2 regions of the Enterobacter kobei genome follow, and region 1 is predicted to be linked to the other one. Evidence: predicted binding sites of a transcription regulator. Region 1 holds the regulator's gene; the other holds the start of a gene.

Region 1 (3,802 bases):
TGCCGCAGTGATTGTCTCCGCGCCGTTTATGCTGGAGCAGTGCAGCTACCATATGGATAAAGGGTTTTCCCGCGTCTATCAGCGCTATCTGCTCAACCTGCTGAAAGCCAACGCCGCACGTAAGCTGAAGGCTTACCCGGATACCCTGCCGGTCAGCCTGCGCCAGTTGAAAAAGGTGCGCCGCATTCGTGAATTCGACGATCTGATCACCGCAAAAATTCACGGCTTCGCCGATGCGATCGACTATTACCGTCAGTGCAGCGCCATGCCGTTGCTCAGCAAAATCACCCAGCCGACGCTGATTATTCACGCCAAAGATGATCCGTTTATGGATCATCACTCTATTCCCGCGCAGGAATTCCTTCCCGACAATGTTCACTATCAGTTGACTGAACATGGCGGCCACGTTGGGTTTATTGGCGGGACGCTGCACCGCCCGAAAATGTGGCTGGAGGCGCGTATTCCTGACTGGCTTACTCCTTATCTGGACGGTGCAAAATGATCATCCCCTGGCAGGATCTGTCTCCCGAAACGCTCGATAATTTGATTGAAAGCTTTGTATTACGTGAAGGCACCGATTATGGTGAACATGAACGCTCACTCGAGCAGAAGGTCAACGATGTAAAACGCCAGCTGAAAAGCGGCGACGTGGTGCTGGTGTGGTCAGAACTGCATGAGACGGTCAATATCATGCCCCGCAACGCGTTTCACGGCTGACCTTCCAACCTTTTCAGTCAGGGAGTTGCTATGTCTGCCAGACATCCCATTATTGCCGTTACAGGGTCGAGTGGTGCGGGAACGACCACCACCAGCCTCGCGTTTCGTAAGATTTTCGCCCAACTGAATCTCCGGGCGGCGGAGGTCGAAGGCGACAGTTTTCACCGCTATACGCGACCTGAAATGGACATGGCGATCCGTAAGGCGCGCGATCTGGGTAAACACATCAGCTATTTCGGTCCCGAAGCCAATGACTTTGGCCTTCTTGAGCAAACCTTCCTGGAGTACGGTCAGAGCGGCAAAGGGCAATCGCGTAAGTATCTGCATACCTATGATGAAGCTGTGCCGTGGAATCAGGTGCCGGGCACCTTTACCCCCTGGCAGCCGCTGCCGGAACCCACCGATGTGCTGTTTTATGAGGGATTACACGGCGGCGTAGTCACCCCACAGCATGACGTGGCGCGTCATGTGGATCTGCTGGTTGGCGTGGTGCCTATCGTGAACCTGGAGTGGATCCAGAAGCTGACGCGCGACATGAGCGAGCGCGGCCATTCGCGCGAAGCGGTGATGGATTCGGTGGTGCGCTCCATGGAAGACTACATCAACTACCTCACGCCACAGTTCTCCCGCACGCACATTAACTTCCAGCGCGTGCCGACGGTGGACACCTCTAACCCGTTCGCGGCGAAAACCATCCCGTCGCTGGACGAGAGCTTTGTGGTGATCCACTTCCGCAATCTCGAAGGCATTGATTACCCCTGGCTGCTGGCGATGCTGCAGGGCTCGTTTATTTCGCACATGAATACGTTAGTGGTACCAGGCGGAAAAATGGGGCTGGCGATGGAGCTCATCATGACGCCGCTGGTGGAGCGGTTGATGGAAGGGAAGCAGATTGCGTGAGTTGTTCTGCCCGGTGGCGCTGCGCTTACCGGGCCTACGTTCATGCTTTTGTAGGGCGGGTCAGCGAAGCGCCACCCGCCAAAAGATTAAGCCTCGATCACTTCATACGAATGCGTGATTTTTACCGCTTTCTCCAGCATTAACGCCACAGAGCAGTATTTTTCCGCAGACAGATCCACCGCACGCGAAACCGCCGCGTCTTTAAGCGCTTTACCGGTGACCACAAAGTGCAGATTAATGTGGGTGAACAGGCGTGGCGCCTCTTCGCGACGTTCTGAGGTGAGTTTAACCTCGCAATCCGTCACGTCATGACGACCTTTTTGCAGAATCGACACCACGTCAATCGCGCTGCATCCACCCGCCGCCATCAGCACCATTTCCATTGGGCTGGGGGCTTTATCGCCGGAGTTACCGTCCATCAAAATCTGGTGCCCTGACGCGGATTCGCCCAGGAACGTTAAACCTTCAACCCATTTCACGCGCGCTTGCATATTCTTTGACTCCAACGTTGCATTTTCGGTGACAGATTACGCGTGCGTTACATTTCTCGCAACGGAAGGCGACCTGCATCATGCTGAAGCGAGACACCAGGAGACACGCGGCGAAAGCTATGCTAAAACACTCAGGATGCTACAGTAATACATTGACGTTACACATGTATGCAGAGGACATCAAACTTTACTGGCTGCGAAACGTTACGACAGCCGACTTCCCAGGGTATGGGTAAGAATTCGATTGCAACCCCAGAGTCCGGATGCATCTGATGACTCTGGTGACAGCTTATAACAGAGGATAACAGCGCATGGTGCTTGGCAAACCGCAAACAGACCCGACTCTCGAATGGTTCTTGTCTCATTGCCACATTCATAAGTACCCATCGAAGAGCACGCTGATTCACCAGGGTGAAAAAGCGGAAACGTTGTATTACATCGTCAAAGGCTCGGTGGCAGTGCTGATCAAAGATGAGGAAGGGAAAGAGATGATCCTTTCTTATCTGAACCAGGGCGATTTTATCGGTGAACTGGGCCTGTTTGAAGAAGGCCAGGAACGTAGCGCCTGGGTTCGTGCAAAGACAGCATGTGAAGTGGCTGAAATTTCTTACAAGAAATTCCGTCAGTTGATTCAGGTAAACCCTGACATCCTGATGCGTCTTTCTTCCCAGATGGCGCGTCGTCTGCAGGTCACATCCGAGAAAGTGGGTAACCTCGCCTTCCTGGACGTCACCGGTCGTATCGCGCAGACCCTGCTGAACCTGGCGAAACAGCCAGACGCCATGACCCACCCGGACGGCATGCAAATTAAAATTACCCGTCAGGAAATTGGTCAGATCGTCGGTTGCTCCCGCGAAACGGTGGGTCGTATCCTGAAAATGCTGGAAGATCAGAACCTGATCTCTGCCCACGGTAAAACCATCGTGGTCTACGGAACGCGTTAATTCCGCTCAAACGGCGTGCCATCGCAAGGTGTCACGCCGTTTTTGTCTCTATTCCCCATGTGGCGCAGGCTGATCTATCACCCGGAAGTTAATTACGCACTGCGACAAACGCTGGTGTTGTGCCTTCCTGTGGCCGTGGGCCTGCTTCTGGGACAACTCCAGCAGGGTCTGCTGTTTTCTCTCGTTCCCGCCTGCTGCAACATCGCCGGTCTGGACACGCCGCATAAACGCTTTTTCAAACGCCTGATCGTTGGCGGTTCGCTGTTTGCTGGCTGTAGCCTCGCCGTGCAGCTTTTACTGGCGCGCGATATTCCGCTGCCGCTGATCCTGACCGTACTGGCGATGAGCCTCGGTGTTACCGCAGAAATCAGTTCCCTGCACGCCCGCCTGCTTCCCGCTTCACTGATTGCCGCCATCTTCACCCTGAGCCTCGCCGGGAATATGCCGGTGTGGGAGCCGCTGCTGATCTACGCCCTCGGCACGCTGTGGTACGGGCTGTTTAACTGGTTCTGGTTCTGGCTGTGGCGGGAACAGCCGCTGCGTGAATCTCTGAGCCTGTTGTATGTGCAGCTTGCGGATTACTGCGAAGCCAAATACACCTTGCTGACCCAGCATACCGACCCGGAAAAATCCTTACCGCCGCTGCTGACGCGCCAGCAAAAGGTGGTGGATCTGATAAGCCAGTGCTATCAGCAGCTGCATATGCTCGCCGCCAACAAGAATCACGAATATAAACGCCTGCTGCGCACC
Region 2 (3,802 bases), 720 kb from region 1:
TTGCCTTCCGGCTGCGACAGCACGTTATCCACCATCTGGCTCACGGTCTGCGCCGCCAGCGGGACGTCGTGGTCCGGGCAGCGCGGCTCACCCACGCGCGCATACAGCAGACGCAGGTAGTCGTGAATTTCAGTAATGGTACCGACCGTTGAACGCGGGTTATGCGAAGTCGACTTCTGCTCGATGGAGATCGCAGGCGATAACCCTTCAATATGATCGACATCCGGTTTTTCCATCAGCGACAGGAACTGACGCGCGTACGCGGAGAGAGATTCAACGTAACGACGCTGTCCTTCGGCATACAAGGTGTCGAAAGCCAGTGAGGATTTGCCAGACCCCGAAAGCCCGGTCACGACGATGAGTTTGTCGCGAGGGATTATGAGGTTGATATTTTTGAGATTGTGGGTGCGGGCGCCCCGAACTTCGATCTTATCCATTCACCTTTCCCGGTTGAAACACGGATTGCCTGGTTTGTTTGAAGGACAAACGGCTGTCAGAAACGGCTAATTATGACACAATTTAACCTGTTTGAATATACAGTATTGGAATGCATTTTCTGATTCGCTGTGTAACAATGTTCAGTTCGCGCGCGAACTCTGGAAGATACTACGCAACTATCAAAGTGGCGTCTGGAAATGGTACACTCGCGCGTTTACACTATTAAGAAACGTATTCAGGAGACACGAACATGGCCAGCAGAGGCGTAAACAAGGTGATTCTCGTCGGTAATCTGGGCCAGGACCCGGAAGTACGCTACATGCCGAGTGGTGGCGCAGTTGCCAACATTACGCTGGCTACTTCCGAATCCTGGCGTGATAAAGCGACCGGTGAGATGAAAGAGCAGACTGAATGGCACCGCGTGGTGCTGTTTGGCAAACTGGCAGAAGTTGCCGGTGAGTATCTGCGTAAAGGTTCTCAGGTCTATATCGAAGGCCAGTTGCGTACCCGCAAATGGACCGATCAGTCCGGCGCTGAGAAGTACACCACCGAAGTTGTGGTAAACGTTGGCGGTACCATGCAGATGCTGGGCGGCCGTCAGGGCGGTGGCGCGCCAGCAGGTGGCGGTCAGCAGCAGCAGGGCGGTTGGGGTCAGCCTCAGCAGCCACAGGGCGGCAACCAGTTCAGCGGCGGCGCGCAGTCTCGTCCGCAGCAGCAGTCTGCTCCGGCACCGTCTAACGAGCCACCAATGGACTTCGACGACGACATCCCGTTCTGATCAACGGATGCTCAAACAAAAAACCCAGACATCGTCTGGGTTTTTTGTTTATACAGGAATCAGGTAATCACCATTGGCCAGTCTGGTGGCTGGTGGCTCATTGCCTCTACCATCACGACTTTAATATTTTCCCAGACAGCGGCAATATCCAGCAGGGTGATGCCCAACAGGCCCGTTGCGAACCAGCAAGCCGCGCCAAGTCCCAGCAGAGTGCTGATGACCGCAAGACCCGCGTAGTCAGATTTACGAAACTGAATGTTCAGCGTGCTGGCTAAAAACATCAGTACCGCGCTCAACAAAGGCCAGCGCAGGAGAACCATGCTGGTAGTAATGGTTGCCATAGAACCCATCCTCTACAAAACAGACGAACTGAATGAAACGGTGTTTCTCGTTACAGAATATGTGTGAACTATATCACATTTGTTGATTTATTCGCCAGCGTCTGAGCGTTCAAAATGGGGATTTTATTACGCAAAAAAGGCGATGGTGCCGGGTACCTGGGTCCCGATACCTGGCTGAGCGGACACACGATGGGCCAGCCACGTTGTTTTTATAAGTGGCACGTTATTTTTTGCTCATCCTGAAAATAATGTGGTAATAGCCGGGCATTTATAAAACATCGATTCTCTGTTGTGTTATCTTCAAACCCCACATGTGCGCTGGATAATTATTTCCCTTAATTGAAACGGAACGAATACTTACAGTTTAGCTTACGGGAAAATATTATCGTCATAACGAAATTTAAGATTTTTAATACTAAAAGTCAGTTGCTAACTTCGCATGATTCATGCAACGTAATCACCTGTTTAACAAAGCATCCGGCCTTCATTACTACAGGCGTACAACATGCAGGGATATAGGGCGGGAAATGAATCGTAGCGCGCGGCGCAAAATGCTCAGGGTAGTAGGGATCATCATGGTAGTTATGCTGCCGGTGATGCTTGCCCTATGGTTTGCCCAGCTAAGAGCCGTGTCGGAAACAAGCGCTCAGCTCCGTACATTTGCTGAACTGGCTTTAGACAAAACAGAACTGGTTATTCAACAAGTTGATCTGGCCCGGGACGAGGCCGAAAAATATCAGGGTAAACTTTGTACACCGGAACATCGCCAATATATGTTGAACGTTGTGCGTGGCCGCCTGTTTGTCGCTGATTTAATTTATGCAGAAGGTCAGAATTTTCTTTGTTCAACCGTTTTTACACCGGACCAACCTTACGCGATCCCGATTGCCAATTACACCCGTAAACCTGACATCGCTATCTATTATTTTCGCGACACGCCATTTTATACTGGCTATAAAATGACGGTGATGCTGCCAACTTACTGATTTAGTGTATGATGGTGTTTTTGAGGTGCTCCAGTGGCTTCTGTTTCTATCAGCTGTCCCTCCTGTTCAGCTACTGACGGGGTGGTGCGTAACGGCAAAAGCACTGCCGGACATCAGCGCTATCTCTGCTCTCACTGCCGTAAAACATGGCAACTGCAGTTCACTTACACCGCTTCTCAACCCGGTACGCACCAGAAAATCATTGATATGGCCATGAATGGCGTTGGATGCCGGGCAACCGCCCGCATTATGGGCGTTGGCCTCAACACGATTTTCCGCCATTTAAAAAACTCAGGCCGCAGTCGGTAACCTCGCGCATACAGCCGGGCAGTGACGTCATCGTCTGCGCGGAAATGGACGAACAGTGGGGATACGTCGGGGCTAAATCGCGCCAGCGCTGGCTGTTTTACGCGTATGACAGGCTCCGGAAGACGGTTGTTGCGCACGTATTCGGTGAACGCACTATGGCGACGCTGGGGCGTCTTATGAGCCTGCTGTCACCCTTTGACGTGGTGATATGGATGACGGATGGCTGGCCGCTGTATGAATCCCGCCTGAAGGGAAAGCTGCACGTAATCAGCAAGCGATATACGCAGCGAATTGAGCGGCATAACCTGAATCTGAGGCAGCACCTGGCACGGCTGGGACGGAAGTCGCTGTCGTTCTCAAAATCGGTGGAGCTGCATGACAAAGTCATCGGGCATTATCTGAACATAAAACACTATCAATAAGTTGGAGTCATTACCCCGACAGCGATGCTGGAGAACACGACGGCCGCTATTACGGGTGAAAAGAACAACGTTCTGCCTTTGCATTTTAGTGCGCGGGGTGTCGAAGCGCAGCAGGCAATGCTGAATAATGAATTACGCAAAATAACACGTCTGGAAATGGTTCTGGCTATCGTTGGTACCATGAAAGCGGGGAAATCGACCACAATTAATGCCATTGTGGGGACCGAAGTGTTGCCTAATCGCAACCGCCCAATGACGGCGCTTCCTACCCTGATTCGTCATACGCCAGGCCAGAAAGAGCCGGTACTCCATTTCTCACATGTCTCGCCTATTGATGATTTGATCCAGCTGCTGCAGAAACAACTCTGCGATTACGATCGCGGGAAGCTGGCTCAGCATCTGGAAATTGATAAAGACATGAATACGCTGCTGGAACGCATTGAAAAAGGTGAAGCCTTTGAAAAGCATCATCTTGGAGCGCAGCCAATATTTCATTGCCTGAAAAGCCTCAATGACCTGGTAAGACTC

What was found. The regulator CRP, encoded in region 1, controls carbon source genes, mostly activating them, when cyclic AMP is high. The targets are predictions, from matches to a motif close to ATGTGANNNNNNTCACAT.
Region 2: the regulator CRP is predicted to act here: its motif matches at 1,619-1,636, upstream of BFV64_RS01465 (YjcB family protein).

What each region holds. Positions count from the first base shown of each region.
Region 1 covers NZ_CP017181.1:4,468,411-4,472,212, forward strand. The annotation lists gene BFV64_RS21765 (hydrolase) at 1-502, shown strand, start outside; gene BFV64_RS21770 (YheU family protein) at 499-717, shown strand; gene BFV64_RS21775 (phosphoribulokinase) at 748-1,617, shown strand; gene BFV64_RS21780 (OsmC family protein) at 1,704-2,108, opposite strand; gene crp (cAMP-activated global transcriptional regulator CRP) at 2,420-3,052, shown strand; gene BFV64_RS21790 (YccS/YhfK family putative transporter) at 3,110-3,802, shown strand, end outside.
Region 2 covers NZ_CP017181.1:304,509-308,310, forward strand. The annotation lists gene uvrA (excinuclease ABC subunit UvrA) at 1-437, opposite strand, end outside; gene ssb1 (single-stranded DNA-binding protein SSB1) at 689-1,216, shown strand; gene BFV64_RS01465 (YjcB family protein) at 1,276-1,557, opposite strand; partial or broken gene BFV64_RS01470 (CSS-motif domain-containing protein) at 2,085-2,528, shown strand; one part of gene BFV64_RS01475 (IS1-like element IS1B family transposase) at 2,577-2,826, shown strand; one part of gene BFV64_RS01475 (IS1-like element IS1B family transposase) at 2,826-3,274, shown strand; gene crfC (clamp-binding protein CrfC) at 3,284-3,802, shown strand, end outside.